3 regions of the Candidatus Clostridium stratigraminis genome follow, and region 1 is predicted to be linked to each of the others. Evidence: riboswitches for the same ligand, from Rfam matches in the RefSeq annotation. Region 1 holds a riboswitch; each other region holds the start of a gene.
The links. A riboswitch is a leader RNA that binds a small molecule or an ion and turns the genes downstream of it on or off. The one in region 1 is predicted to bind cyclic di-AMP.
Positions count from the first base shown of each region.

Region 2: it holds a riboswitch for cyclic di-AMP, as region 1 does, so the genes downstream of both, ACJDUG_RS12560 (LysM peptidoglycan-binding domain-containing protein) here and ACJDUG_RS10885 (C40 family peptidase) in region 1, are expected to answer to the same signal.
Region 3: it holds a riboswitch for cyclic di-AMP, as region 1 does, so the genes downstream of both, ACJDUG_RS11335 (cell wall hydrolase) here and ACJDUG_RS10885 (C40 family peptidase) in region 1, are expected to answer to the same signal.

Region 1 covers NZ_JBJHZZ010000006.1:138,767-149,784, reverse strand. Annotated here, with positions in the region: gene glsA (glutaminase A) at 1-132, shown strand, start outside; gene aroC (chorismate synthase) at 222-1,367, shown strand; gene polA (DNA polymerase I) at 1,381-4,011, shown strand; gene coaE (dephospho-CoA kinase) at 4,030-4,644, shown strand; gene ACJDUG_RS10900 (lytic transglycosylase domain-containing protein) at 4,634-5,209, shown strand; tRNA gene ACJDUG_RS10895 (tRNA-Leu) at 5,410-5,492, shown strand; gene ACJDUG_RS10890 (GNAT family N-acetyltransferase) at 5,658-6,167, shown strand; cyclic di-AMP (ydaO/yuaA leader) riboswitch at 6,218-6,421, shown strand; gene ACJDUG_RS10885 (C40 family peptidase) at 6,426-7,052, shown strand; gene ACJDUG_RS10880 (hypothetical protein) at 7,162-7,860, shown strand; gene ACJDUG_RS10875 (DUF4321 domain-containing protein) at 8,097-8,357, shown strand; gene ACJDUG_RS10870 (Maf-like protein) at 8,374-8,949, shown strand; gene radC (RadC family protein) at 8,963-9,649, shown strand; gene ACJDUG_RS10860 (rod shape-determining protein) at 9,669-10,673, shown strand; gene mreC (rod shape-determining protein MreC) at 10,676-11,018, shown strand, end outside.
Region 2 covers NZ_JBJHZZ010000009.1:55,286-66,303, forward strand. Annotated here, with positions in the region: gene ACJDUG_RS12555 (SH3 domain-containing protein) at 134-1,267, opposite strand; gene ACJDUG_RS12560 (LysM peptidoglycan-binding domain-containing protein) at 1,663-2,448, opposite strand; cyclic di-AMP (ydaO/yuaA leader) riboswitch at 2,448-2,573, opposite strand; gene ACJDUG_RS12565 (MFS transporter) at 2,800-4,047, shown strand; gene ACJDUG_RS12570 (LTA synthase family protein) at 4,157-6,025, opposite strand; gene ACJDUG_RS12575 (hypothetical protein) at 6,151-6,312, opposite strand; gene ACJDUG_RS12580 (QueT transporter family protein) at 6,429-6,920, opposite strand; gene ACJDUG_RS12585 (M16 family metallopeptidase) at 7,120-8,364, shown strand; gene recX (recombination regulator RecX) at 8,383-9,027, shown strand; gene ACJDUG_RS12595 (6-phosphofructokinase) at 9,094-10,314, opposite strand; gene ACJDUG_RS12600 (hemerythrin domain-containing protein) at 10,541-11,018, shown strand, end outside.
Region 3 covers NZ_JBJHZZ010000007.1:76,162-87,179, forward strand. Annotated here, with positions in the region: gene ACJDUG_RS11315 (NAD(P)/FAD-dependent oxidoreductase) at 1-383, opposite strand, end outside; gene ACJDUG_RS11320 (CdaR family protein) at 387-1,622, opposite strand; gene cdaA (diadenylate cyclase CdaA) at 1,598-2,443, opposite strand; gene ACJDUG_RS11330 (hypothetical protein) at 2,644-3,648, shown strand; cyclic di-AMP (ydaO/yuaA leader) riboswitch at 3,727-3,859, shown strand; gene ACJDUG_RS11335 (cell wall hydrolase) at 3,860-4,384, shown strand; gene ACJDUG_RS11340 (NAD(P)/FAD-dependent oxidoreductase) at 4,452-5,309, opposite strand; gene trxA (thioredoxin) at 5,346-5,663, opposite strand; gene ACJDUG_RS11350 (tetratricopeptide repeat protein) at 5,840-7,108, opposite strand; gene ACJDUG_RS11355 (DUF4652 domain-containing protein) at 7,226-8,266, opposite strand; gene ACJDUG_RS11360 (RNA polymerase sigma factor) at 8,266-8,820, opposite strand; gene ptsP (phosphoenolpyruvate--protein phosphotransferase) at 8,953-10,569, opposite strand; gene ACJDUG_RS11370 (sigma 54-interacting transcriptional regulator) at 10,831-11,018, shown strand, end outside.

The DNA of each region.
Region 1 (11,018 bases):
ATTTTAGCTGCAGTTCCAGGTAGAATGGGTATCGGGGTTTATGGACCTGCACTTGATTTAAAAGGAAATAGTGTTGCTGGTATTAAGGTTTTAGCGGAGTTATCACGAGAATTAGATTTAAGTATATTTTAAATGAAGCCTAATAGGCTTCATTTTACTATAAATTTAAAGTAAGCTGAAAATTAAAGCTTAGTAATTTGTAAACAAACAAGGAGGTAAATATGTTAAAGTATTTAGACGCAGGTGAATCCCATGGTAAAGCCTTAGTGGCTGTAATTGAAGGGCTGCCTTCCAATTTTAATATAGATACAGATTACATAAATAATGAATTAAAACGAAGACAAGGTGGCTATGGAAGAGGAGGCAGGATGTCCATTGAAAACGATAAGGTAGAGATTTGGTCTGGAATTAGAGGAATTTATACTACTGGAAATCCTTTAACCATGATTATATATAATAAAGATTATGAAAACTGGAAGGAAAAACTAGGTAAAAGGGCAAATGGAAATGAGGTTATTACAATACCTAGGCCGGGCCATGGAGACTTAGTTGGATATCTTAAATATAATACCGGAGATATAAGAGATGTAATAGAAAGAACTTCTGCAAGGGAAACCGCAATGAGAACGGCTGTTGGGGCCCTTTGTAAGGATATGCTTAGACAATTAAATATTATTGTAAGAAGTAAAGTAAACAGTATAGGAAATATTTATGATGTAAGTACCTACTTGTTTGATAATAAGAACTATGAAAAAATAGAAGAAAGCGAAGTAAGATGTTATAATAAAGAAATAGAGGAAAGAATAAAGAAAGAAATTGATATTTGTAAAACAGCAGGAGAAACTATTGGAGGAAGTATTTTTCTATCAATAAAAGGCGTACCTATAGGAATTGGAAGCTATACCCAATGGGATAATAAGCTTGATGGAATTTTAAGCAGAGCAATAATGTCGCTGCAGGGTATTAAAGCCTTAGAGTTTGGAAATGGACTTAATCTTTCATTAAAAGGCTCAAATTTCAATGATGAACTTTTTTATGAAAATGGAAGCATTAAGAGGAAATCCAATAATGCTGGTGGAATTGAAGCTGGTGTTTCTAATGGGGAGGATATAGAAATAAAAGCATATATGAAGCCAATTCCAACAGTTAGAAAGGATATAAATACAATAGATTTAAAACATAAGAAAAACATGAAAAGTAGATATGAGAGATCTGATGTCTGTGCAGTAGTGCCTGCATCGATAATTTTAGAAAATATATGTGCTTTTGAAATATTAAAGGAGCTCTTAAGTAAATTTCCAAGTGAGGATTTTAATATATTAAAAAGAAATATTGAAAATTATAATATAGAAATTAATAAGAGATAATGGAGGCGATTACATGGCAAAAGATAAGTTGGTAATATTAGATGGTCACAGCTTGATGAATAGAGCTTTTTATGCCCTACCTCCTCTGACGAATACTGAAGGTCTGCATACAAATGCACTATATGGATTTTTAAATATGCTGTTTAAGATTAAAGAGGAAATTAAACCTGATTATATAGTTTGTACCTTTGATAGGAAATCACCTACTTTTAGACATGAGGAGTATAAGGATTATAAAGCAGGAAGAAAAATTATGCCGGGGGAGCTTGCTGAGCAATTTCCTACTTTAAAAGAGCTTCTTAAACTTCTTGCTATAGATATTTTTGAAATAGATGGCTTCGAAGCAGATGATCTTATAGGAACCTTAGCTAGTTTTGCAGAAAAGAAGGACATAGAGGTCTTTGTAATAACTGGAGATAGAGATGCATTGCAGCTAGCCTCTGAGGATATTAAAGTTGTAATAACTAAAAAGGGAATGACAGAAAAAGAAGTATATGATAAAAATAGGATGATAGAAGAACTTGGTGTTACACCTGCACAATTTATAGATGTAAAAGGGCTTATGGGTGATAGCTCAGATAACATACCTGGCGTACCAGGTATTGGTGAAAAAACTGCTTTTAAATTAATACAGCAATTTGGAAGTGTAGAAAATGTACTGCAAAATATTGATAAGGTTTCTGGTAATAAAATAAAGCAGAATCTAATAGATTTTAGTGAACAAGCAATTTTTAGTAAAAAGCTGGCAACAATTATTACTAATGTACCTATAGACGTTGATTTAGATTCCATTAAATCAAAAGATAATTTAGATATAAATGGTCTGAGGCAAATGTTTTTTAAGCTTCAATTCAAAACTCTATTAGATAAATTGCCCCTTGAAGCTAATAATTCACATAAAAGTAATGAAACTATAAAAAGAGAAATTAAGTATGAGGTTATTGATAGTGTAAATGACTTGGAATCTCTAGTTAAAAATGCTCAAGACAATTTATATATGAATTTTGAAGCAGAGAATCTAAATATTTATTCAAAGAGCAATATTAACAGAATCTTCCTTAATTTAAATCATAGAAACTATGTTCTAGATATAAATTCACTTTTTTCTAAAGATAAAACCCTTACTGTGAAGCTGCTTAAGAAAATTTTCGAGAATGAAAATATATTTAAATTCGGCCATGATAATAAGATAGCCTTTATGCTTCTAAGTAAATTAGGAATTAAAATAAAGGGTGTAGAATTTGACACTAAAATTGCAGCCTATCTAATTGACTCCTCAAGAGGCGACTATGAATTAAAAACTTTACTACAGGAATATTTGCAAAGAGATATTCAAGGAGATGAATTTGAAAGCTTAGTAGAAGAAACTGAATGTCTTGAAGAACTTGTCATTTTGCTTAAAGAAAAGATCAAGGAATACAATATGGAAGAGCTATTATATAAGCTGGAGCAGCCCTTATCTGAGGCTTTAGCTGATATGGAAGCAGAAGGCTTCATGGTTGATGGTGAAAAGCTTAATGACCTAGGAATAAGATTTAAAAATGAAATAGAACTCGTTCAAAAGGAAATATATGTACTAGCTGATGAGGAATTTAATATTTCTTCTCCAAAACAGCTTGGTAAAATATTATTTGAAAAATTAGACCTGCCTATAGTCAAAAAGACTAAAACAGGTTATTCTACCAATGCGGAAGTTCTTGAAGAGCTGTACGATAAGCATCCTATAATTGAAAAAATTGTTATGTACAGGCAGCTTACTAAATTGCATTCTACTTATGTAGAAGGCTTAAAGGCAGTTATTGATAGTGATGGAAAAATTCACAGCAGCTTTAATCAGACTGTAACTACTACAGGAAGGTTATCCAGCACTGAACCAAACCTTCAGAACATTCCTATAAAATATGAAATGGGAAGAGAAATAAGAAAAGTGTTTGTTCCAAACAATGAAAACTGTGTAATACTTTCTGCAGACTATTCCCAAGTAGAGTTAAGAGTACTTGCACATATTGCAGAGGATGAAAATTTGATTAACGCCTTTATTAACCATAAGGATATTCATACTAAAACTGCTTCTGAGGTATTTAAGGTTCCTCTAGATGAAGTAACTCCTCTTATGAGAAGTAGAGCAAAGGCTGTTAACTTTGGAATAGTATATGGTATTGGTGATTTTAGTCTAGCTAAAGATTTAAAAATATCAAAAAAAGAAGCAAAATCTTATATTGATACTTATTTTGAAAGATATCCAAGTGTTAAAAAGTATATGACTAATATAGTTCATAGTGCTGAGGTTAATTCTTATGTAACCACAATTCTAAACAGAAGAAGGTATATAAGAGAGGTTAATGCATCCAATAAAATAGTTAAAGCATTAGGTGACAGGCTTGCAATGAATACACCAATTCAAGGAAGTGCAGCAGATATAATAAAACTTGCTATGATTAATGTAGCAAAGAAATTAAAAAACTTAAAATTAAAAAGCACCTTAATTTTACAAGTCCATGATGAGCTTATTCTTAACGTATATAAAGATGAATTAAAAGAAGTAGAAGCCTTAGTTAAGACAGAAATGGAAAATGTTGCTGATCTAAAAGTTCCACTTGAAGTAGATATAAATGTCGGTAAGGATTGGTATGATGCCAAATAAATTTAATTAGGTGAAGTTATGATAAAAGTAGGATTAACCGGCGGCATAGGAAGCGGTAAAAGCACAGTGTCTAATTTTCTAAAAGAAAAAGGGATACCCATTATTGATGCGGATATTATATCAAGAGACATATTAATACTTTACCCTGAAGTTATCAGTAATATTAGGAAGGAATTTGGCTCTGAATTTTTTGATGCTAAAGGCCTTCTTAAAAGAAGAGAACTGGGTAACTTCGTTTTTAATAATCCTGAAGGAAAATTAAAATTAGAAGCATTAACTATACCTTATATTATTAAAGAGATATATTTAAAAATTGAAAAGTACAAGATTGAAGGTTTTAAAATGTGCATTGTTGATGCTCCCACACTAATTGAAACAGGTCTATATAAGGCTATGGATTTAAATATTTTAGTTTGGGTAGACGTAAATACGCAAATAGAGAGAACTCTTAAGCGTGACAATTTAAATTTAGGTGATGTAAAAAACAGAATAAATGCCCAAATACCACTAGAGGATAAAAAAAAGTATGTTAACTTTATAATTGATAATAGAAGCAGTATTGAGGCTACGAAGAATCAAATAGATAAGGTTTTGAAAGAAATATATTGTTCAGAGGTAAAATATGAAACATAGAGGTCTGTTTACTGTATTTGTTATAATACTGCTTGTAATTCTAATTGTTGAGTTTAGCAATATTGCAAAAACTCTATTTCCTCTAAATTATGTAGATTCTATTAATAATTATTCAAGAAAATACAATTTAGATCCTTATCTAATTTCTGCAGTTATAAAAACTGAAAGTAACTATAAACCAAGAGCCCTTTCTTCTAAAAGTGCCTATGGTTTAATGCAAATAACTCCGGATACAGCTGAGTGGGCAGCAAAAGAAATGAAGCTTAATAATTATAAAAATGAAAAGCTCTTTGATCCAGATTATAATATTAATATGGGCTGTTGGTATTTGGATAACTTAAAAAAAGAATTTAATGGGAATATGGATTTAGTTTTGGCAGCCTATAATGGTGGAAGAGGAAATGTTGAAAAGTGGTTAGCTGATTCGGAACATTCAAGCGACGGCGTGAATTTACATTATATACCCTTTAAAGAGACTGACAAATATATTAAGAGGGTAAAGGTAAATTATAATATTTATAAATTTTTATATAAAAATAAATTTACAAATGATGTTACAAAATAAGTGTAGGTGGAAAGAAAATTATTAGATAAATTACTTTCCGCCTTTTTACATAGTATTCAATTAATATATTATTAAATGAGGAATAGCAAGAAATCATCACAAAGTAATTTCTTGTATTTGAATAGTTGAAATTATTATTGACGAATTAGCAAAGGAGGTAGTATAATAACTGATGTAATCTAACTAAAGATTACTAATATGCAGGAGTGGCGGAATTGGCAGACGCGCACGTTTGAGGGGCGTGTGGGAGACCGTACGGGTTCAAGTCCCGTCTTCTGCACCAAGTAAAATAATAATGGCAGCTATATGATTAATTTTTAAATTAGTCATATGGCTGCCATTTAATTTATATTAATAAGTAATAACTCATATGTATGCCAATATTTTATTTTTAAAAAAGGATTTTACTTCATTGTGTAGAATTAATTTATTGATGCGAGGTGAATTTATGTTTGATGTAGATTTTTATATAGAAGATATATCTGTTTCTAGTATAGAAAAAGAGGATATTATATTAGTACAGCATTGGATAAATAATCAATATATAAATAGTGAGAACGAAAAACCTCTAATGTTTAAAGACTTTTATGAAAGATTTTTAGAATATTATGTTAGTGAAAATGAATTTTTCTTAAAAATTAAAGCTCAAGATAATTTGATTGGTGTAATTAAAGGCAGAATTGAAATAAAAAATATTAATGAAGTTTGGCTGTGGTATTATTTATTAGACAAAGACTTTCGAGATAAAGGCATTGGCAGCAAAATTATTAAGGCTATGATTAAATATTTTAATATAGAGCTAGGTATATTTGATTTTTTTGCCGGGGTTTGTGAGAAAGATATAGATATTTTTAATTTTTGGAAGAAAAATGATTTTAAAAAGCTAAGAGTTTCAAAGGATTTTTTCAACATATCAGGAGAAGATATGGATATGATAATTTTAAAATATCATGGTTAAAGCTGTTAATTTAATAACAAACATTGACATAGCAGCAGTAATAGTAATATAATGATTAAGAGCTGAATCCTATTTTTACAAAAAATGGGTACGGAGGAACCAATATATGCAGGGGTTAATCTGATTTCTATAATATATAGAAAACTAGGTATTATCCAGTTAGGAATGACATGAATGTATGTTATAAGTCTTATCAGTAGGGAACCTTCACCCGAACCCGTCAGCTAACTCCGGAAGCAAACAGAAGGGGGGAAACAAATGAAGTACTCTATAGCCAAACCGCTATTATTTGCGGCAGCTTTAGTGGCGTTTGGTATTTCTGCCAGGTTTAACGGATATATCGTTAAGGCAGACGCAGCTATCAAAGATCAGCCAAGCGTGGTTGTTCGATCAGCAAGCTTAAATACGGACAAGGTAATTAAAGTCCCACAAAAAACTGAACAAAAAACCAGTTCCACAAAAAGCAAAACCTTAAGCAGAGGCGGCGGCAGTGGAATAACTGGCGGTGCTCCAGCTTCAGCAGGAAACAGCAGTGTAGTTTCTTATGCATATAAGTTTTTAGGGAAACCATATGTATGGGGAGCATCAGGACCTAACGCGTTTGATTGTTCAGGCTTTACAGCTTATGTCTATAGAGCATTTGGTGTTGGACTCGGTCACTACACTGGAACCCAGTTTGGTAGTGGTCAATCAGTAAGCAAAGGTAATTTAGCACCAGGAGATCTAGTGTTTTTTAACACATATGGTTCAGTTTCACATGTAGGAATATATGTTGGCGGCGGTAATTTTATACACGCAGCAAATTCTCGAACCGGTGTTACAGTTAGCAGTCTTTCTGAAGGCTACTATGCATCTAGATATGCAGGTGCAAGAAGAGTTAATTAATTTTTTCTTCTCGGCAAATTTTGCCGAGTTTTTTTTATCATAAAAATCCACTTTTAAAAATAGTATTATATAGGGTTTTAATTTGAAACTTTAAAAGTGGAGGTAAACCATGAAATACACAAGATATGATTTAAGAAGAAAGAAATCTGAAAACACAATAATTATTTTGGTTATGTTATCAGTTTTGCTAACGGCTTTTTTGCTTGGAACTTTTATTTCAAATCTTTTTATGAAAAAGGCATCAGTGGCCAATATAGCCCCTCCAGCAAGCAGTGATGTAGGTGCAGTTAATAAAACGGAAACTAAATCAAGTAAATTTATAGTTATTCAAGGCGGGAAATTTGCTAAAGCTGAAAATATTGAAAAAGAAAAAAAGCTTTTTATAGATTATGGAACTCCATTTACCATACAGGACCAAGATGGTACAAGAGTTTTATTAGGTATATATAATGAAAGTGAAAGTTTAAAAGTAATTAATAATCTCAAAACTAAGAATATAGATAATTCAAAAATTACCTTTGAATTAAAATCAGATAATTTATGCAGCGAAGAAATAGCTGCAATTGTGAATGCAGAGCTGGAGATTATTAATAAACTTTCTGATAAAGGCATAAAATCTATCCAAACTGATGATTTAAAAAATTGGACTAATAGTCTAGAAAAAGTGGATTCCAAGGATGTAAATAAAGTAATTCTTGAGGACTATAAAACACACATTAATGCTCTTCCAAAGGACTTAAATAATGAAAATACTGTAAATATTGAAATATATATTTATAACTTATTAAAAAAGCTTACAAGCAAATAGTTAAAATCAGAATTTAGAACATGAAATTTAGCGAAAATATATAAAATATGTGTATTGAGTATAAAGTAATATACACAGATAAAATATTTTATATATTCTAGCTTTTTTTATGTTTTTTTATTTTTTGACAATACATTATTTATTTCTTAACAAATTATAAATAATGTACTAAATACTTGTTTACACTTTTATTAAATGATAAACTATAAAAGATAAATAAAGGCAGGGGATTATTAATGAGGGGTTCAGAAAAAAGTAAAAGTTTTTTATTTTTTATTATAATTTTAGGTGCCATATGTGGAAGTTTAATTGGAGACTTACTTGGAAGCAACATTAAGTATCTATCTCTTCTAAAAAATGCTTATAATATTGGCACAAAGAATCCTTTAGTACTTGACTTAAAAATATTAAGTATTTCCTTTGGCATAAATTTCAATATAAGCTTAATGACTATAATTGGTATTATATTGGCAATAATACTATATAGAAAAATTTAGCTAAGGATGTGATTTTATGTCTATAATACTTGCATCTGCTTCCGAAAGAAGAAAGGAACTATTAAAAAGAATAATTCCTGATTTCAAGGTAATAGCAAGCGATTTTAATGAAGATTCCGTTACCTTTAATGGTGATTGTATAAAATATGTAGAAAATTTATCCTTAGGAAAAGCACAAGATGTTGCCAGTAAAACCGATGCGGCTAATATAATTATAGGTTGTGATACAATTGTATACCACAATAAGAAGGTTCTTGGAAAGCCTAAAAATGAAGAAGAGGCTTATAAAATGCTAACTTCACTAAGTGGAAACAGTCATTATGTTTATTCTGGTATTTCCATAATAAACACTAAAACAAACAATATAGTGCAGGATTGTGTTTGTACAGAGGTTTACTTTTCAAAGCTTTCCGAATCTCAAATACAGGGCTATATTAAGAGCGGCGAACCAATGGATAAAGCTGGATCATATGGTATTCAAGGTTATGGAGGTATTTTTGTTGAAAAAATTAATGGTTGCTATTATAATGTTGTAGGGTTACCTATAAATAAATTATATTCTTTATTAGGGGATATGGGGGTAAATCTGTAAAGGAGTTAATTAAATGGAAAGACCACTTAGAATTATGGATTTACCTAATACAGAAAGGCCTAGAGAAAAATTATTCAAGTATGGTGTAGAGGCTCTAAGTAATAACGAACTTCTAGCCATTATATTAAGAACTGGAACCTCAAATGAAAATATTCTAGAATTAAGCTCTAGGATTATAAAAGAGTCAGGAGGATTAAATGGACTCTTAACTTCAAGTTACGAAGATTATTTACAATTAAAAGGCATAGGCTCTGCTAAGGCCTCACAGCTAATAGCACTTGCTGAAATCTCGAAAAGGTTTAAGTCATTTAAATCAGGTGAAGAGTATAAGATCAGTGAGCCTAAAGATGCTGCTATGCTTCTTATGGAAAGTATGAGAAATTTAAAACAGGAATGTTTAAAGGTTGTTCTGCTTAACACAAAGAACATTGTGATAAGTATTAGAGATGTTTCAATTGGAAGTCTTAATTCCTCAATTGTACATCCAAGAGAAGTTTTTAATGAGGCAGTGAAGAAAAGCTGCGCATCTATAATTGTTAGTCATAACCATCCTTCTGGTGATCCAACACCAAGCAGCGAAGACATAAATTTAACTCATAGGTTAAGTGAATGTGGAAAGCTGTTAGGAATCGAAATGTTGGATCATATTATAATAGGTAATGGCATTTATATAAGCTTAAAGGAAAAAGGTATTTTGTAGATTGAAAGGAGAACATTAAATGGGATTTTTTGGAATATCAAAAGATATGGGTATAGATTTAGGTACAGCCAATACTCTAATTTACGTAAAGGGAAAAGGAATATTATTAAGGGAACCATCTGTTGTGGCAATAAATTGTGATACAAAAAAGGTGCTAGCAGTTGGTCTTGAAGCAAAACAGATGATTGGAAGAACTCCAGGAAATATTGTTGCTATAAGACCCCTTAAAGATGGTGTTATAGCAGACTTTGATATAACTCAAACTATGCTTAAAAAATTTATTGAAAAAGCTAGTCCAAAGAGTGCTTTTACTAGTCCGAGAATAGTAGTATGTTTCCCATCTGGAGTTACTGAGGTTGAAAAAAGAGCAATAGATGAAGCAACGAAGTCAGCAGGAGCTAGAGATGTTCTTTTACTAGAAGAGCCAATGGCAGCTGCAATTGGAGCAGGACTTCCAGTTGATGAGCCAACAGGAAGTATGATTGTTGATATTGGCGGAGGAACTACTGAGGTGGCTGTTATATCTCTAGGAGGAATTGTTACAAGTAAGTCTTTAAGAGTAGCTGGAGATGAACTAGATCAAGCAATAATTAGCTACATAAAGAGGGAATATAATTTAGCTGTTGGTGAGAGAACAGCTGAAGCTGTTAAGATGGAAATAGGCTCAGCCTTCCCATCAGAAAATGAAGGTTCAATGCAGATAAAAGGTAGAGACTTAATTAGCGGACTTCCTAAAATACTTGAAATAACAGAGGTAGAAGTAAGAGAAGCTTTAAAAGAACCAGTTGAGTCAATAATTGATGCAATTAAAACAACATTAGAGAAAACCCCTCCAGAACTTGCTGCAGATATTATGGATAAGGGAATTATGCTTGCAGGTGGCGGAGCTTTACTAAAAGGATTAGATAAATTAATCAACCACGAAACCCATATGCCTGTACACATTGCTGAATCTCCTCTTGATAGTGTAGCTTTAGGGGCGGGGAAAGCATTAGACAATATTGATAAGGTAAGTAAAAGATAAATATGTCATTCTTTAGGAACAAACTGGCAGTAACAATTGTTGTACTGTCAGTTACCTTTTTAATTTTAATTAGTTATAGTGTCAAGAGGGATAAGGTTTCAGTTGTTGAAAATGGTGTTGGTACAGTATTTAATAAAATGCAGTATGGAGTTAGCAAAACTGGCAGCGTAATTAAGGACTCTTTAACTTTTGTTTTTAATTTTACAAAGGTTAAACAGGAAAATGAAGCATTAAAACAAGAAAATGATAAATTACAAAACCAATTAGTAGAATATAATTCTGCTATTAAGGATAATCAAACACTAAGAGAAGACCTGAATTTTAAAAATCAGAGATCTGAATATA
Region 2 (11,018 bases), on a different contig from region 1:
CAACTCCTTACTATTATAAAATACAAAGTTATTATTTACTTTAGAAAATAAAATATTCAAATAAAAAAGTAAGAAGAGTGGTAATATGTTCCTCATACTTTCCTCTTCTTACTTTTTAGTTGATTTTATTAAATTAATTTACGTACTTTACATAATCGCTGTAAACATAACCTTGAATTCCATTTAATTTTATGTTTATCCAATTACCATCTTGTGATGCGTTCAAAAATTCTGCAAATTGATTTTGTGCTAAGGTTCCGTAAATTGAACTACTAGCGGAAGCAGATGCCCTAATATTAAGTAAGTAAGCATTATTAATGGCAACGTATCTGCCGGTTAAATTTGAATTAATTAAATTACCATATATAAATCCTGTCTGACCATTATAGGTTATTTGATACCAGCCATTAGAAAAGTTCAAAATTTTCACAATTGCATCCTTTGGAATGGTTCCTGCTAAACTTCCGGATGTAGAAGGACTAGTTCTGAAATTCGCCGCATAATTTACATTGACTATTTTACCTAAGGAACTAGATGTAGTAATGGAATCATCAACAATATTTATATATCTTCCGGGAATATAACCATTATTAATATCATCCATTGTAACAAAATACCTTTTAGTGCCTTGAATACCTCCAAACACTTGATCCCAAGTTGCCTCATAGGTATATGCTCCACTAATACCATTTAGGGTACCCCATCTATCAAAAATCAATACGTGATCACCTGGTCTATCAAGAATATCCATATGCTTTAATTGACTCAAAGAAATTTTTGTAAAATAGTTATCAAATAAGGAATAGGTAGAAAGTTTATCACCTGCAATATTAAAAACTGATTGAACAAAACCTGAACAATCTATGCCTGAAGTACCTGGAATTAAACCGTAACCTGCAGTTGTATTTACATTACCTGTATTGGCTCCCTTATTAACCGCATCTAAGAAATTTGTCCAAGAAGCACCGTATGAACTTGAATCTAAGCTATCATGACCACCCCAATTATAGGGAATTCCTCTTGCTTCATCTGCGGCAATTCCATTTAACTGATCTGGCTGAGTTACCATAGAAGAATAGGTAGAACCTATAGAATTATTTTTACTTTTGTCATAAGTCCATGTGAGGTTTATCATATTCAGTGCTCTTTGTTCTGCTTGACTTCTAGAAATAGAAGTGGCAGTAACAGCACCTGTTTTATAAGAAGGAATTGTAACTGCAGTTAAAAACAATAAAGCTATTGATGTTTTATGAGTCCATTTCAACAATTATCACTCCTAAAATTTTTTTATTAATATAAGTATTCATCGCAGATTTCTTATATTGAATTTAGCAAAAATATATAAAATATGTGGAATGAGGTTAAAAGCCTAAATGGCTTTTAACGGGCAACTTATGAGTGGCAGCGAGTGCTTTTAAGATGCCCAGTGCCAAGTTTAAAAAAAACTCCAAAGCCTTAGGCTATTCGTTTATTTGAGTGAAAGAATAGCCACAAAGCCTTCGTGTTGTATGTCTGAATGAAATGAATTTAGTTCAACACTTGGTTTTGTGGCTATTGAGAGCTTAGAACTTCTTTCGAAGCGATGAGCTCATGCATCATATTTTATATATTGTAGCTATTTTTATATAAATTTTTAACTGTGAAGTTCCTAATATAGTCAGATTAATATGAAAAAACCATTTTATCAACTCTTAATGCTACAGTCTTTGACCAAAGCCAAGTATTTGTAGTACTATCATCAAAATAGAACTGTGCACCATGAGTAGGATCTGTACCTTTTAATGCATCTAAGGCAGCCTGTCTACTATCAGCTGTAGCAGGATTATTAATCCATCCATTTAAAACTGGTGTAAATTGATAGTAACCATTTATTTGTTGATAGATTACATCTTTAATAGTATTTGGCCAATCAGCACTTTTTACTCTGTTAATTACAACAGCACCAACAGCAACCTTAGCTTCATATGGCTCACCTTGAGCTTCAGCGTTTATAAGTCTAGCTAATAAATCTAAGTCTGCTTCGGTGTAAGGAATTACACCTGCAGATGCCTGACTTACAGAAGTTGAAGGAGATGAACTTTGTGAAGAGCTTGTACCCGGAATTATTAAAGTCTGATTTGGATATATAGCATCAATCCAATAGTTATTTGCAGTTCTTAAAGCAGTTAGAGAAACACCAAATTTTTTCGCTATTAAATATAAGGTATCTCCGCTTTTTACAGTATACTGCACAGCAGGTACATTTAATACTTGTCCAGGATAAATCATAGAAGAACCTAATTTATTAGTCTGCATAAGCACTGAACTATTAGTATTAAATAAATTTCCTATTTTATATAGAGAATCACCAGATACAACTTTATAGCTGGCAGCATGTACCAAATTACCAGATAGAAATGAGATTGATAGAGCAAAAAGTAAACTTTTTGTTATTTTAGATTTTAGCATAATTGCCTCCTTTTGCCTCCGAGGTTAGTTGACGGGTTCGGGTAAGAGGTACCCTACTCATTAAATGAGATTCACCCCAGGATAAATCCCCCGTACTCCTTTTGGAGATTCGGCGTTTTGTATGTGATTATTGTAACAAAAGAAATCTTATATTTCTATGCAATATATGTGGAAATGGGGGCAAATGATGGTATGTGTTTAATTCCTAAGTATATTAAGGCTTATTTTAATTTAAACTATATATTATAAAATTAAACTTTTAAAACAATTTTAAATATACATAAAGTTGCGACAAAAATTAATATATTATATTATAAAATAAGGATTAATTTAAGAGGGGATGGCATATGAATGAATTTAATGACGAAATTTAAAAGACTAGGTAATAATAATTTCCATGCATTAACCCATAAAAACTTTAGATATTATTGGTTTGGACAATGTATCTCCTTAATAGGTACCTGGATGCAGAGTATAGGTCAATCTTGGCTGGTTTTTACCATTACAGGTTCACCATTTTTGCTTGGACTTGTTGGAACTATTCAATTCCTGCCTATAACCATATTTTCTCTTTTTGCAGGAGTAGTTGTAGATAGATTTCCAAAGAAGAAGATATTATTAATAACTCAAAGCATTTCTATGCTCCTTGCTTTAACTCTTTCAATTTTAGTATTTACACATACAGTAAAATATTCATACATACTTATAATAGCTCTTATTTTGGGATTTACAAATACACTGGATACACCAACAAGACAAACCTTTGTAGTTGAGGTAGTTGGAAAGGAAGATTTAATGAATGCAATTGCATTAAATTCTGCTGTTTTTAACTTAGCAAGGATTCTTGGACCATCAATTGGTGCATTGATCATGTCTCTACTAGGTGCTGGATGGTGTTTCTTGTTAAATGGCCTTAGTTTCATAGCGGTTATTTATGGACTTATTAAAATAAAACCAACCCCTTATGTAAGAAAAACAAATTCGGAAAGTAAAATATTAAAGGAAATTAAAGATGGGTTATTATACATTTATAAGACTCCAAAGCTAATGAAAACAGTTTTAATTGTATTTGTATTGGGAGTTTTTGCTTTTAATTATAATGTACTGCTTCCTGTATTTACAAAAAATGTTCTTCATCAGTCTGAAGGAACCTATGGATTTTTAATGGCATCATTGGGAATAGGTTCACTTATTGGTGCTGTTACAGTATCTTTAAAAAGTAGGAAGGGTCCTAAACATTCAACTTTGCTGCTAAGCTCAATTATAGTATCAATAATGTTGATGCTCACTGGATTAAGTAAACTGGAGTACATAGCTGCATTTTCTTTAGCTATAACTGGTGTATTTAATATTTACTTTTCCACAACAGCAAATTCTACACTCCAAATAAATGCTAAAGATGAATACAGGGGAAGGGTGATGAGCGTATATGCCTTAGTTTTTGCAGGTTCAACTCCTATAGGTAATTTGTTTTCAGGCACAGCTGCAGATAAGCTTGGAGCTTCCTCAGCCTTTGTAGTTAGTGGAATATTAAGCCTTTTATTTATAACAATTTTAGTTATAATATTTAATAGAAAACCAAATTCTGAAAAAGCTTAATTAAAAGAAGTTTCTATTTATCATTGATTTTTATAGCTTTGCAGAAATATTATATATGTGATATGAAAAAAAAGGGATGAGTTAAAAACTTTTAACTCATCCCTTTAAGTTATTTTGCGTTATCTTTAAAATAATTACTTCTTATTATTGTATCAGAAATAGTTATACCTTCAATTTCTGAGGTTTTTTCTTTTTCACTAGAACTGTTACCTATATATTCTCCATTTGACAGAACTGCAAAACTCTTATTGGTATTAAATAAATTCTTACCTATAGCCGTTCTTTCAAGAGATTTGGTATCGGCACCCATTAAATAAGCGAGGCTAGGAAGAAGGTCAACTTGTCCGCCAATATTACTGAATTTCTTACATTCCATACCTTTAGTGTATATAATAAGAGGTACTCTCATATTATTATTCTGCCACCAGCTTTCTTGAGGCTGAATTTTTGAAACCTCATCATCGTAATATTTGTGTATTCCAGTATGGTCACCATATACCACTACTACTGAATTATCTAAGACACCATCCTTTTGAAGCTTGTCTAGAAAAATTCCAATGTGTTTATCAGTATAATGAATACTTTGAAAGTAACCGCCTAATTTTGTTTCATCGAGCTTACTGTCTAGTTTTAATTCTCTATATTGTGCTGGAATATCAAAAGGTCCATGACTTGATAATGTTATCATAAAACTGTAAAAGGGCTGTTTTTGCTTTGCGATTATTGGTTCTGCCTGACGAAGAAAAGAACCATCACTTAAACCAAGTCCAATTGTTTCATCTAGTTTATAAGAGGTTTCATCCACTGCCTTTTGAAAACCAATGGAAGTAAGAGCAGGCATCCAATTCCAATAGGAACCTTTATCAGGATGTAGTGCTATAGTTGAATAACCAATACCTTGCATTAGCTTAGGCAGAGAATTGTAACTATTATTAGGGTAACGGAAGAAAGTACTACCGCGTCTTACAGGATAAACTGATGTATTGGTCATTAACTCTGCATCTGAGGTTGTTCCGTTGTATACTTGTTCATAATAGTTATCAAAATAAAAACTGTTTTTTAATAATTTATTTATATTAGGAGTTATTTCTTGATTGTTAATTTTTTGCCCTATAACGAAATTCTCTAAGGATTCAACCTGAATTAGAATTAAATTTTTACCTTTAAACATTCCCTTATATTCATTGTCTGGAAGGGATTCCTTATTATTCATGAACCAAGTTTCTATTTGATTTTTCTCAGTACCCGAAAGCTTAAAAGTCTTATTATCTTCATAATAGTTATAGGCATCATAAATATGATAACCTAGAGGAGATAAATTAGCTATTGTTTGAGTAGGTGTCCAGCAAGTCCTAAAAAGTATGGTCTTTTGTCCTTTTTCAACTATATCTATTTTGTAATGGTCAAACCATATATATCCTATAGATATCAATAGGCTCAATAAAAAAAATATAGGTAATCTCTTTTGATTCTTATATTGGCTTTTGTAAAATATAGTTAACGGAATTAAAATTATAAAGTCAATTACAAAAACCAAGTCTATTGTCCTCATCATTGAGAATACATCACTAGATAAATTGTTTAAATTTCCAGTTTGACTTAAATTGTGCAGGGTTATGAAACTATTAAAACCTCTAAAATACCATAAATCACATAATAATAGAAAGGTAAATAATAGATCTATAACTATAAAATACAGAAGCTTGCCTCTATTTTTAAATAAAAAAGAAAAGGACAAGAAAATAATAATAAAACATAAATAAACTAATAGATGGGGACTTCCATAAAATGCCCAACCTACTTTAAAGGATGTGGCTTTATCGCTATTTATAAGCAAAATAAAAAGTATTGATTTTAAATAAAGGCATAAGAGAGTTACAAAAAATAAAGTATCTTTTGCAAGTAATTGGAGGTTTTCTTTTAAAATGCCTTTTCTGTTGATTTTATTTGTATTTAATTTAGTAGTATTATTTAGCAAAACTAAAACTCCTTTTGTATTTTATATTTAAATCACAATAAAAATTATACAGTAATTATTTTAATAGAACAATAAGTAAAACAAAAATCTGGTTACATAAAATAACCAGATTCAGTGTCTTAGAATTAATAATTTATTGAAATTTGAGCTGAATATTTGTGTGGATTGATTTCTTCAATAGTTGGTATTTTACTATTCTTGTTTTTTAGGTAACCTCTGTATATAAAAAATATTTCAACTAAAAGTATTAATATTAATACGGCAAGTATTTTTATAAATCTTGACATTCATACCTCCATATACATTGCTTGAGAATACAATATACATATATTAATATTTATGCTGTTAATATTACACATAATATTAAATTGAAATAATTTTTAACTTAAAATAAAGTACTAATTTACTGAAAGTACTGCTTTATTTTTGTGTTTTTATCTATAAATAGTAATAGAGGTAATCCAAGCACGTAGGTGCATACAAGTTCACCAAAACCAACTTGCAGTGCTGCTAAAATAAATGGAATGTTTGCTGTGTAAGTTAATAGTAGCCCTATAACCACTGCATTAACAAGTACAGCAGGCAGTGGAGCAATATACTTTTTAAATTTCATATTACTCTTTCCTATGTAATAGGTAATAATAGCTGCAATTAATGTAGCAAAAGAACCAACTACTATATCCAAAGGTCCTATTGAACTTAAAAGATTTGCTATAACACAGCCAATAAATAGTCCTGGAATTGATAGGGATGAGAAAAAAGGTAAAATTGTAAGGGCTTCTGCAACCCTAAATTGGATTTCACCATAGCTCATAAAGGCTAAAGACATGGTTAATGCGGCGTAAATTGCTGCTATAAGTGCTGCAATTACAATTTTTTGAGTTTTACTTTTCATATTTTTTGTTCCTCCTAGTTTTGTTAAGGCAGGATGGTTACGAACTGCCTGTACCTTAGATATTTAAAGTACTTGTCTATTTTAGCTTGTATTTATTCTTAAGTCAATAAAATTAGAACATATATCACTTTTAAGGAAAATGTATTATAATTAGTAAGTATGAGATTTTGTCTTAAGTATTATTTTTAAAGGAGTTTACATGAATAAAAACATTTTTGATGCAAAAATTCACATATTAGAAAATGGTCTACATTTAATTTCTATAAAAAAAGATAGCCAGCTTTCCTCTATACATATTGGCATAAAGGTTGGATCAATAAATGAAAATTCTAACGATAGAGGTATCTCCCATTTTATTGAACACATGCTTTTCAAAGGAACTAACAATTTTAATAACGAAGAGCTAAATGATTATTTAGAACATAGGGGTGGAGAGTACAATGCCTACACTGACTATTCTTGTACGGTATATAGTATTACGGCCCTTGCAGAAGAATTAGAACCCTCAATAAATATATTGTCTGATATGATACAATATTCTATCTTTCCTGAAAAAGAAATAGAAAGAGAAAGAGGAGTTATACTTGCAGAAATCAGAACAAGTAAAGATGATATTGAAGATTTTAGCTTTAAAAGGGCTAATGAAGTTGCATTTACTAATAGTCCTTTAAGATATGATACCTTAGGTGAAGAAAAAACAGTAAAAAGGTTTAAAAAGGAGCAAATTGTAGATTATTATAATAAATACTACTGTCCTAATAATGCATTCATTACTATAGTTTCTCCCTATGATCATGAGGTGATATATAACCTTGTTAAAACCTACTTTTTTTCTTGGCAAAAAAGAGAGCTAAAAGAAGACAATGTTAGTTTAGAAAATAATATTGAAAAAAAGGTAGTTAGCTTAAAGAAAGATATCGAGCAAAGTACCATTGTATATGTTTTTACCTTTCACGGCTTAAGTAAACAAGAGGAGCTTGCTCTTAAAATTTTAAATCATAAATTTGGAGAAAGTGCTAATTCAATTTTATTTAGGGAATTAAGAGAAGAAAAAGGTTTAGCCTATGATGTATATTCTCAGATGGATATTACAAATAATGTTAAAACCTTATATATTTACACAGCAGTTTCAGAAGATAAGATTGATGAAGCCATTAACTCTATTGATGCTTCAATTAAAAAAATAAAAACTGGAGAAGCAAATTTTAATGAAAATACAGTTATACTTATGAAAAAGGTGCTAAAAACAGCTGTAGCTGCTACAATGGAAGACTGTACTGATTTAGGGAATTATGTACTTCATCAAAGTATGGATAATGAGAGTATTTATGAATTTCTCGAGGATATGGAAAATTTAGAGCAAATTAAAAGTATTGATTTATACAAAGTAGCTAATAAGGTTTTTAACAGCCCTACAATTCATATTTTAAAATCTGAAATATAATATATTTTAGGAGTTATCATGATAGAAAAAATAACAAAAATTGAAATTCAAAAGAAAAATGAAGATAGAGTAAATATTTATATTAATTATGAATATGCCTTCTCCTGCAGTAAAGAATTAGTATATACTCATAAATTAAGTAATGGGCAGCAAATTGAAAGAGATGCCTTGAATACAATCGCAGCTGAAGATAATTATATAAAATGTAAGAATAGTGCACTTAGGATAATAGAAAGAACTTATAAATCAGAAAAGGAATTATTTGATAAACTCTTTGAAAAAGGTTATGATGATCAAACTATAGAGAAAACTATAGAATTTCTTAAAAACTATAGTTTCTTAAACGATTCAACTTTTACAAAGATGTATATAAAAGATAAAATTAAAACTCAAGGGAAAAACAAAATAAAGTTTACACTTATTAAAAAAGGAATTTCTGAAGAAATAATAAACAATGAATTGCAAGAATTAAATACTGAGGATCAAAATGATACAATAATGACCTTAGCTGAAAAGAAATATAAAACTCTACAGAAAAATGAACAGGATAGCAGAAAACTTTATAAAAAACTGGCTGATTTCCTTATAAGGAAGGGCTTTCAATGGGAAGAAGTAAAGCCGGCATTAAAACATTTATTAAATGAAGACAGTTTTGAAGAATAATTAAGAAAAGCTAGCTATAATATATAATAGATTTTATATATTGCAGCTAGCTTTAGTTATTTTAAACTATCTCTTTAATATTGCATACTTAGGCAAGCCATTTTCAGTTGGAAGCTCTGGAGTTCCTTGAATTAGCGGGCTTATATAATCTACTGCAGCATCTGTAACAAAATTATTTTCCTTAGTAATCCAAGTTTTAGGGAAATTTTTTATGTGATTAGCTACTTTTATAGGATTCATTAATATAGTTTCATATTTATAAGGATTATTTTGAAGTCTTTTTATTCCAACAACAAATCCAGTTGAACCATTGCCTGCATACTCAACTGCCTTTCTTCCTAGTTCATAAGCTTCTTCTAAATCAGTCTTAGAAATGCAATGCATAGCGCAGCGTTGAGTTACTCCAAGCTCTAGTGTTTTTACACGGGTTGTTATTTTACTTTCAATTATAATACTCTTAAGGCTTGTGCAGACTCCACCAAGCTGTGCATGTCCGAATTTATCGTGTGTTACGCCAGAAGTACTTTTGGCAATAAATTCGTTATTCTCATCCCTTAAGCCTTCAGAAGCTACTATGAAAACTTGATTTTGTGCCTTGAATCTCTTATTTACATCTTCTATAAATTTTTCTTTGTTAAACGCTACTTCAGGCAAATAGATAAAATCGCAAACCTGTTTACCATTGATTTTAGCTAATGCAGCACTGGCAGTTAGCCACCCCGCATCTCTACCCATAGTTTCTACAATAAATATACCATTATTAATATAAACTGAGGAATCAAGGTAGCTCTCTAAAATTGTAGTTGCAATAAACTTACTTGCACTGCCAAACCCAGGAGTATGGTCAGTCTCCATTAAATCATTATCAATAGTTTTAGGGATTCCAATAATTTGTACTTGTATATTATTTAGCTTTGTATATTCTGATAAGGCTCTTACTGTATCCATTGAATCATTTCCGCCAATATAAAAGAAGGCTTCAATGTTATATTTCTTAAATATTTTGAATAATTCTTTATATTCACTGTCATCAGTTATGTAATCCTTCATTTTATATCTACAAGACCCTAAGGCTGAAGAAGGAGTATATTTTAATCCTTTTAGTTCCTCATAAGGAACTGAAGATAAATTTACTAATCTTTCTTTTAATATTCCTTCAATACCATTTAATCCAGCATAGACTGTATTAAAGCTCTTATCATCTAAACATTGATCTAATACGCCAATAAAAGAAGAATTAATAACGGCAGTAGGGCCACCTGACTGTGCAACAATACAATTTCTCATAGCTTTTCTCCTCTCGAAGTAATATATTTATAAAGTAAATTCAGATCATTTAAAATAATTTACTGCTTTATTGTATTATATTATTTTTATATATGCAATATTAATAACTTATAAAATCAAGTTTTAATTTATCTTTTAAAGTTTTTGAATATATAGTAGAATAATATTTAAAAATAAAATAAGTAAATAGATCAAAATAGGTTTTTATTTAAAAGGAGGTAATTTCATGAGTGCTATTGATACTATGGTAATTGAACATAAAAATGTTAAAGCTATGTTAAAGGTAATGAGAGGAATGAGCATTAAGGTTTTAAATAATGACAAGGTTGACTATTCGGACTTTTATAAAGTTATAGATTTTGTAAGAACTTATACTGATAAGCATCATCATGCCAAGGAAGAAAATATCCTATTTAAAAAGATGGGAGAAGAACTTGGAGAAAGAATAGCAAGGGGCCCAATAGCTGGAATGCTGGTTGAACATGATTTAGGGAGATTATATATGGCCAATCTTGAAGCTGCTTTAGAGAAATTTTCAAGCGGTGATATGGATGCAAGGGTAGACATTATTGCAAATTCTATTTCATATGCAGACTTACTTACTAGGCATATTGAAAAAGAGGATACAACAATTTATAAATTTGCAGAAAGGGCACTAAATAAAACTGCTATGGAAGATATAGAAGACAAATGTGCAGAAATTG
Region 3 (11,018 bases), on a different contig from region 1:
CCTCTTTCTATAATAATTGGCTTATATCCCTTTCTAGCTAATAAAAGGCCGGCAAATATACCTGCCGGTCCCATACCAACTACTATTGGCCTGTTTCTCATTTTTCTTGTGCCAAAAATTACTTCATCCGTATATTTTATAGTCTCAAGCTTTAAATCCTTATCTTTAAGTTTTGCAAGAAGTGCTTTCTCATTTTCTGTAGTAACTTCTAATGTGTAATTAAATTTCACATCATCCTTTTTTCTTGCATCAATACTTTCTCTTAAGACCTTAATTGATTTAAGCTGAGACTTTGTGAGTCTCAGCTTTTTCAAAACTTTTTCTTCTAATATATTTTTATCTTCCTCTATGTCAAGTATTATATTGTTTACTCTTATGGGCATCTATTATTGTCCTCCACTTCCAGTTGTAGTTTGTGAAGCCTTTTTCTTTACACTTGCAATTATACTTTGCGGATTTTGTGATATTTTTGTAATTCCATCAGGAATTGTTAGACTAACTGGTACAGTGTGTTCCCCTTCAGTTACAATTGAATTTAAATCAATATAACAATTAAAATCTGCATTAGTAAGGGCATTTACCTTACTTTCAGGTCCCGAGATAATTAAGGAAACACTTTGATTATTTAAAGCTGCAGTATAAGAGTCATTAAGATTTTTAATTCCTATATCTAAGGAAAAATTCTTTTGAATTATTTTATCCATTATGGCTTTTACCTTTACTGTACCATCACTATTTGTTAAAATCACACCATCTGGAACAATAATCTTAAGTACTACTGTTTTATTTGGAGTAAGTGTGCTTAAATCTATTGGCTCAGTATCAAGTGAAGTAATATCATTAATATTATCTCCTCCGGCAATATCTATCTTATCAGGTACTAGCTGCAGAGATTTTAATGCTAAATCACCACTTACGCTGCCCTTCGTCTTTACGTTTATGTTCACAGTCTTTATCTTTTTTACGGCTATAGAAACATCAACATATGAAGGATTAATATCAACATTTTTAACTTCCTTCCCAGAGGCATCTAAAGCTTTAAGCGGAAGCTTAAAACCTAAGTCCTTTTCTGCAGACTTTAAATCAACAGTTGTTTCTACACTATTAACTTGTTCTACATACTTTGCAGCACCGCTTACAACTACATCAGTTGGATTAATATAGTAGTTTTGAGGGGCATAGTATCCATCTTTAACCTTCCCATTAATATTTATCTTTACAGGTAATGTTTTTTCTACTAGTGTATCAAAGCTTACAGTTACATATAAGCTTTCACTATTTAAAACTGACACGTTAGTCGGCTGCCTTTCAATCCTTACAGGTATATTTTTTGTACCCTTTGAAAATTGAAATTCACTTAAATCTGCTACTACCTTAAATTGTTCCTTGCCTATTGCTATATCTGATAGAGATCCTCTCACGTGCAACGTTACAGTATAGGGCTGAGAAGGTGGAAGAATTTGAAGCTTTTGTGAGGTTACGTTTTCTTGTCCTACTAAAGTTACAGGTACAGAAATTGGTTGAGAGTTGTTATTGTTTTCAACATTAGTCACGTAAAGCCAAAGGGCAAAAGCCGCTATAATACAGCATATTTTAATTAACCAAGTATTTTTTTGCTCCATAACCTCACCCTCTCTCTCAAGGTTAATTTCTTTTTTTGCCTGCTTTTTAATATTCTTACAAGAATATCTTTAAGCCTATCCTTTGTATAATTTCTTGTTAATTTACCATTTACCGCAAGTGATATGTTTCCAGTTTCTTCAGATACAATTATGGTTAGCGCATCCGAATTCTCCGATATCCCTAGTCCAGCTCTATGTCTTGTTCCAAGGGCTTTACTAATCTCATCATTATTAGTTAATGGAAGAAAACAGCCAGAGGCGATAATCTTATCATTTCGTATTATTGTAGCTCCATCATGGAGTGGTGTATTTACAACAAATATGTTTTCTAAAAGTGCTGAAGAAACTATGGCATCAAGTTTAGTACCCGTTGCTATAACATCACCAAGTCCAGTACGATTTTCAATTATAATAAGAGCCCCTGTCTTAGATTTAGATAAATTCTCAACAGCGTCAACTACTTCGCCTACTACCTTCTCCATTATTTCTTCATCTTCTAATATATGTCTATCATTAAAGGCACTTCTTCCTAGGTGCTCTAAACCTCTTCTAATTTCAGGCTGAAAAATAATTATCATAGAAAGTACACCTATAGTTATGGTTTTGCTTAAAATCCAGTTAAGCATATTTAGCTGCAGAAAAGAACTAATAGGAAGTAAAAGTAAAATTAGCAGAATTCCTTTTAGTAGCTGGACGGCCCTTGTCTCTTTAATCAACATATAAGCCTTATAAAATATATAGGAAACCACTATAATATCCAAAATGTTAAATGGACTTATTGTCTTTATACTGTTAAAAATAATCTTAAAAAATTCTGTCAAGTGATTTCGCCCTCCTGTTCTTTTCAATATATATATACAATTATACACTAATAAACGCTGTAGTAGTATACGCAGAATTATAAAATTAAATATATTTATAATAAAATTAAACATAGAAGGAATTTTAATATGAATGCTAGAATAATATAGTATAAATAATTTATAAGCCATTACTTAGGAACATAGAGGAGGTCACAAAATTGAAGCGAAAGAAAAACAAAAATTTAATTATTATTTTGTCAGTTTTAGCCTTTGCATTAATAGTATCCATGGTCTTTTATGGCACATATTATCTTTCAATTGGAAAGTCCCTAAATACTTACGAAAAAGCTGTTAAGTCTTACGTGGATCAGATAAATCAAGAAAACACAAGCACGGAAGCATTTATTGTTGGACAAACTATTGATCCTGATAAAATTAGAAAAGACCTACCTGCAAAAATAGATAATTTGTCGAAAATTAAGGATAGCCTTCAAGGAATTATTCCAGTTGAGAAATATAAAGCAGATCATGATAACCTACTTAATGGTATAGATAAAAATATACTTATTTTCAAGCAGATTAACTTAATTTTAAGTAATCCTAACGGAAATGACTTAGATAAGGCAGGAGCCGATTTAAATAAATACAAAGATGATTGTAATAAATACTACTCCCTTATAAAGCTAAAAGCTATAAAACCTTTAGTTAATAATAAGCTAAGCACTCTAGTGGTTAATACCTCTAGCTACGTTAACGAACTAGTAAGGCTTAAAAGAGATAATGAAATTATTCAAAAACAGAATTTAGACTTTGTTGATAGCATGGAAGGTATAATAGCAAAGTTTTTACCTATTAAAATTGATTTTTCAGATAAGATAATAGCTGCAAGGGCCAATAATTCAAACTTTGATTCAGTTATTTCTGATATTAATAATAACAAAACAAACTTAGACAAACTTTCTCAGGAGTTCTCAAATATAACTGTGCCTTCTAAGGCCATAACCTGTTACAAGGCATTTAATACAAGTATAGACGAATACAACAATTATATGGAAAGCCTTTTATACTCTATAAATAATGAAAAACTTTCCCAAGCCAATTTAACCAGCAGTAGAATTACTGAATTATATGCATCACCAACTTCTAAATATAATAATGTAATAAAGGATTATAGTGACTTTTTAAAAGCATACACTGATTTTAAAAACTTATTACAGTCTTAAAATTACCAATATTGGCATACCTTTTATGGTATGTCATTTTTTTATTTAAATATTGTATTTTTTTTAAAAATAGAGGAATAATATCATTAGCCTAAGTTTTATTTTTATTTTAAAACACGGGGAAACCACTTTTTTGGGGTGAATCGTTATTTCGTAGGTTATGCCTTTACCGAACCCGTCAGCTAACCCCGTAGGCAAAAGGAGGATTGTAATGAAAAAATACACTTTAGTATTTTTATTTTTATGTTTCTTTTTATTTATACCATTGTCCAATGTAAAAGCAGCTAGTGAATTAGATTGTGATTTATACAAGGAGCAGATAGACGCAATACAAGTTTTAAACTATAACCAAAAGTCTATTTATGTAACAGAAAGCGACGTTTATTTAATGGCTCAAATAGTTTATGCTGAAAGCAGGTCTGAGCCCTATGAAGGAAAGGTTGCTGTTGCCTCTGTTATACTAAACAGATTGCAAAGCCCAGGCTTTCCAAAATCTATTGAAGGTGTAATAAAGCAAAAAAACGCCTTTTCTTGTTTAGTTAATGGTCGAATAGATGTCATACCAGATAAAGCAAGTTATGATGCAGTATTAGAAGCTTTAAGTGGTAAAGATCCTACAAATAAAGCAGTTTTCTTCTATAATCCTAAAATTGCAACTTCATATTGGATGAAGAACATAGAAAAAGCTAATGTAAAACCTATAGGAAACCATGTTTTTTTCGTAGTTAATCAATAATTTTTAAAAATTAAATAGGCATAAAAGAACTCCTCAAATAATTTTGAGGAGTTCTTTTATGTGAAATTTATTTACTATCAAGGTATGAAACTGCGTTTAATGCCGCAACCTGTCCTTCCCCTGCAGCCTTAATATATTGATAAGGTTTTCCAATACAATCACCAGCTGCATATAAGCCTTCAATGTTTGTTAACATGCTTCTATTTACTTTTATATGACCTTCTTCAATAGTAAGACCTGGAACCAATTGCCCAGGCGGAACACTGTCCTTTAAGATAAAGATACCATCAGTTTTTATAATCTTATTTTTAAGTAATAAGCTGTGAGCCAAATCATCTCCTGCTATTTCTATAGGTCTATCAACTACAATTTCTATAATATCCTTTAGATTTCCCACATTCTTATACATTGGAACATAATAGGTTTTTGCAGCAAGTTCACTAACATAATTAGCATCTTCTTCAGCATCTTTATTATAGCCTATGATAGTTACTATTTTACCCTTATATAGGGGTGCATCACAGGTAGCGCAATAGCCTACACCTTTGCCCAAAAATTTTTCTTCTCCCTTTAAGGCTTTTGTGTATTCAACTCCAGTTGCCAATATTACTGTTTTTGCTTCGTAAAGTTTCTCATTAACCATTAAAGCAAAATAGTCTCCCATTGCGTAAATAGAATTGATTCTTTCATAAGTTATATGGATGTTCATAGCTTTAATGTGTTTTTCAAATTCATGTTTTAATTCCCTGCCGCTTATATTAGGAAGCCCTAAGTAGTTATTAATCTTTGGAGCAATTGTTAGCTTTGCACTTAAATCCTTGCTTCCAAAAACAATGATATTTTTATTTCTTATTTTAGCATTCACAGCAGCAGATAACCCAGCTGGTCCACTGCCCACAATTGCTATATCATATCTTTGCGACACACCCTTCACCCCTATCAGCCTTAAAGCAGCTTTAACTTAAATATGCTTTTCAATTAAATCCTTAACAGCTATCTTTGGTCTAAAACCAACCATTGTATCTACAGTAGACCCATTCTTAAACACCATGACTGTTGGTATACTTGATACCCTATACTTTTGTGATACTACTGGATTATTATCAACATTAACCTTTACAAACTTTACTTTTCCGTTATAGTCCTTTTCTAGTTCTTCTAAAACTGGTCCAAGCATTTTGCAAGGTCCGCACCAAGGAGCCCAAAAATCAACAACTACAGCTTCATTGCCTTTCATTACTTCATCTTCAAAATTATTATCCATTATTTCTTTAATCATTTTATTTCCTCCTTTTAGTGGTCACACTGAGTAATTTAAGATTACTCGCTTCCGCTCGCAAATTACTCGTAAAAGTCCATTTAGACTCTAACCTCTTTACATACCCCTAGATGGTATTTTATTATATTAATATTATATATTATTATAATTAATATATCAAGTGTAGCATTGTAACGTTATTTAGCTAAAATATTATTTATTACACTATTATTATAAATAGACTTAGGATACTGCTTAGTAAGTCTTGAAGCATAATTTTTAGCTAATTTTACATCTACAGATTTATAAATTAAACTCATATCATACAAAACTGTTTGCTCATAGGTGCCATTAGAAAACTTACTATCATATTCTTCATAATATTTTATGCACTTATCAATTTGATTATCATTTTTAAAGCTGAAGCCTAACATATATAGTATATCCTGATATAGATAATATTCTTTCCCATAATCACAAGCCATAGTAAAATATTTTTCGGAAGTTTTGTAATCCTTTGACGTTAATGCTTGTCTGCCTTTACCATAAAAATATTCTATACCGCTGCTTTGTAGTAGTTCTATACCTTTTTGAAGCAAGGTCTTATCATTTATATTTAATTCTTTGTCCTTCCACTCATTTGCCATGCTGTACAGTTTTTCATAGTCTTGATTAGTTACAGCACTTTTAAACTCTTCACTTTTAAATATATTTTCATTTACAGTTTTAGTATTTTCATTTGCTGCTATTGTATCATTTGCAGCATTAGTACTACTAACTGTAGGAGCTTTGGCAGGTTCATTTGTATTGTTTTTACCTGCAGATATTTTAGCTTGTTCACTTATGTTGTTTTTGGCTGCTATTGCCTTGTTTATATTTTTGACTACAAAACCTAAAGCCAAACCTATGATTATACATGCAATTGGTATAGCAATATACTTAAATTTTAATTTTTTCTTCACTATACCTAAACTTATAAGTTCTTTTTTATTTTTTATCGCAATATCATTTTTCCTGTCAATTTTAAGTACTTCCTCAATGAATTTAACTGCAGCATTATAATCCCCTTGCTTTATATAACAAATAGTTAAAGAATTTTTTACATTAATACAATTAAAATCACTCTCTTTGCATTTCTTTAGCAAATTTACTGCTTCTTTAAGCCTTAATTCATTTATAGTTGCTAAAGCTTCCTTATAAATAAGGAGCTTATCTCTATCATTTCTAATATCCTCTAAATATTTTTTTGATACCAAGTCTCTGTTTACCTGAAAGTTCATCTTCCATAGGGCCTCAGCGGAATCTAGGTCGCCCTTAAAATAATACAGCAATCCTTTAAGATTTATAGCAGCTGTATTTTTTAAATTACTTGATATACTTTTTTCACAATATTCAAGTGCTTTATCAATATACCCTTCGTTGTAAAATCTTACAGCTTTATTATATAGTTCAATTGAATTATTCATGCAGCTACCTCATATTATAAATACATATTTAACCATTTATCTTTCATACTACTTATTATAATATAACTTCAAGAACAGTAAAAGAAGCAGGAGAATTATCCTGCTTTTAATTTTGAATTACTTAATTGTATTAACAATTTCACCAAAGGGTGAGGTTATAGTTCTATTTTCGCTGTGATTCTTATTCATCGTATTATCTTCATATACAAGAACCTCAGTATTAATACTTAGAGTATTTGCATTAATGGCTTTAACTGATTTAATTTTAGTAATTTGAGATAGTGTATTTAATTTTGCTGTATTTTGTGGATCAGCCTTTGCAATATGTCCAGTATTTACATTAAGAATATATAATTCTCCGCCAAGATCAACCATGCCTTGGCCATGTCCTACAATTACTAAAAGATTTTCATCATCAATCCATTTAACTGCTTTAGGCGTATATTGCTTATCATTATTAATTAGGCTAAAGCTCCACTGATCTTTACTGCTTGAATTTTTTACTATAATGCTTGCAATACCTTCTTCTATAGCTTCAGTGCCCTTACCTTCAACAGTTGCACTAAACTTATTACTTACAGATGTTTCCCATGGAGTATTAAATTTTACAGTAAAGTCTTTACTTAATTGTTTCTTTTCAAATTGCGGCATATAGGAATTAACTTTCAAAGCACTGCCGGATTTTTGATCATATTTTTGGGAATTATCGGTTTGTGACTTATCTGCGGTACTGCTGCTTGCCGCCTCTTTTGTTGACATTACTTGATTTTGTGGAGCCATACTAGCTGTTTTGTTTACGCCTAAAAGTCCATGGGTTTTAACATAGGGAATTAGGAAGGCAAAAACTGCTACAATGGCTATTAAAGAGCTATAGGTTGTAATATGACTTTTAAAATGCCTAATTAACTTTTTACCAGAACCTGTACCATATTTATTTTTATCGATGTTTTTCATAATATCACTCCTTAAGCTTCTAAAATTTTGCATTTCTACTACTAAGCCTGCCTTAAATATATCGTCCATCTCCAGCTCTTCCTTAAATAAGGTACTGCAGTTATTACAGCTCTCTGCATGTTCAAGCATAGCCTTTCTGAGGTCGTAGGATAAATTATCTTCAAGCATATCGTTGATTCTTTTCTTAAATATATTGCAATCCATTATCTACACCCCATTTCCTTTATGATTCTATATTCTCTAAATCTCTCCCTAGTCTTATAATACCTTTTTTTCACAACAGACTCCCCAAGCCTAAGTACCTCTGCAATATCTGAAAAGGTCATGTTTTCGTCTGAGTACCTAAGCAAAATAATCTGCTTATCTGTATCGCTTAAGGTCTCTATAAAACCCTCCACTAATTTCTTAACTTCTTTAAATTCTGTACTTTGTTCTGGGGATATCTCTTTAGATACCATTTCTCCCACCTCTTCAACATTTGCTTCATATACTCTTTTATACTTTCTTATGTAATCAATGCATTTATTTCTAGCAATTTGATAAAGCCAGTTCGAGAATTTATATTCTTTATTAAAGGTATATAATTTATTATAAACTGTAATAAAAACTTCCTGAGTTATATCTTCTGCAGCTTCCTTATCTTTTACAGTGTTATATACAAATCGCAGTATACTTAGCTCATATTTATTAACTAATATGTTAAAGCTGTCAATATTGCCTTTTAGTATTTCTAAAACTAGTTTAAGATCCTCCTCCATTATTAAATCCCCACCTTTAATATGTTAATTCATGTATGTTTATTATTATATACGAAAAATTATATAGAAAGTTACCAATAAGTCAAGAGCCGCCTATTGTCTTATATGCAATAGGGCGGCTCTTGTTACGTATTATTTATTTATAATTATCTGCTTAGCTCTTAATATTGAAGAAGCACTCATGGAGAATTCATCTAATCCATACTCTAATAGTGTTTCTATAGCTGTTTCCTCTCCTGCCATTTCTCCGCACATTCCACACCATTTGCCTTCCTTGTGAGCTGCATCTATCGTCATTTTTATAAGTCTAAGTACAGCTGGGTGCATTGGGTTGTAAAGATAAGAAATCTTCTCATTCATTCTGTCAGCTGCTAATGTGTACTGGATTAAATCATTTGTCCCAATACTGAAGAAGTCTACATGCTTTGCAAGTTCATCTGCCATAACTGCAGCAGCAGGAATTTCTACCATTATTCCAGTTTCTAAGGCTTCATTAAAATTTTTGTCTTCACTTTTTAATTCCTCTTTACACTGATTTAATATATCCTTTGCCTGTATAAATTCTGATAAGGATGATATCATAGGAAACATTATTTTTATGTTTCCAAAGGCTGAGGCTCTTAAAAGTGCTCTAAGCTGAATCTTAAATAAATCAACCTTATCTAAACAAATTCTTATAGCTCTATAGCCTAAGAATGGATTCATTTCCTCTGGCAAAGGTAAATAAGGAAGCTTCTTATCCCCACCAATATCTAGAGTTCTTATAACAACAGGCTTTCCATCAAGCTTTTCCGCTACAAATTTATAGGCTTTAAACTGTTCTTCTTCAGATGGCATTGTTTCTCTATCCATATATAAGAATTCAGTTCTAAAGAGACCAACTCCTTCTCCGCCATTTTCAATTACCCTAAGTACATCCTCTGGCTTTCCTATATTACCTACAACTTCAACCCTCTTACCTTGTTTTGTTCTAGTCTCAAGCTTTATAAGCTTTTTCAGTTCTTCCTTCTCAGCTTCTAATTTTTCCTTCTTAGCTGTGTATTCTTTTATTTCAGCCTCAGTAGGATTTATAATTGCTGTACCCTCTATTCCATCAACAATAATCCTATCCCCATTTTTAACTGCCTCGGTTATATCTCCGAGTCCAACAACAGCTGGAATCTCTAAGGTTCTAGCCATAATAGCACTATGAGAGGTTCTTCCTCCAATGTTAGTTAAAAAGGCTATAACCTTACTCTTATCAAGCTCTGCTGTATCTGATGGTGTTAAGTCATGTGCAACAACAACAGTGTTGTTGTCCAAGCTGCCCATACCCTCCATAGCTATTCCAAGCAGGTTATTGAGTATTCTATTACCTACGTCTTTAACGTCTGCTGCTCTTTCTCTCATGTATTCATCATCCATAGCTTCAAACATGGAAAGAAACATATCTACAACATCCTTTAAAGCCTTTTCTGAATTTATCTGATTGCCTTCAATACTGCTTACAACAGAGCCTGTAAATTCAGGGTCATCTAAAAGCATTAAATGACTTTCAAAAACCTCTGCCTTATCATCTCCCATTTCTACTTTTGTCTTTTCCTTAATCTTTGTTAGCTGCAATCTTGACTTTTCAACAGCTTCATCAAATCTGATTTTCTCTTCTTCTATATTCTCAATTTTTCTTTCTATAATAGTTTGCTCTTTTTTAACTTTTAGAGCTACCTTTCCAATAGCATAGCCTCTTGAAGCTGCAATTCCTTTCTTCATATACCAATACACTCCTTATAAAAATATAATAATATCTATACTATTATATTAACAGCAAGTTTTATGCCAAATTTAAAAATGCCTAAATTCAAGCAATCTTAATATTTCACTTGATATTTTCTATCAAAGGAACAATATTTATACTTTAGTTTTTGTGCTAATATTAATCTAGACATAATAAAATACTTAGTGTATCATAATATTGATACTTTTTATCAATATTATAGCATACTTGATATTTTTTATCAACAGGAGAAGGCCATGTATAAAAATAGTATAGTTGTAAATGTTCAAAACGGAGTGCATACAAGAATTGCTGCCATGATAGTTCATAAGGCCGCAGAACTTAAGGGAAAATATAATATAAATCTTTATATAAGAAAGCTAGATAGTAAGGATCCTATAGCTATTAGTATGCTTGCTCTTTTATCCTTAAAAATCAGAGAAAA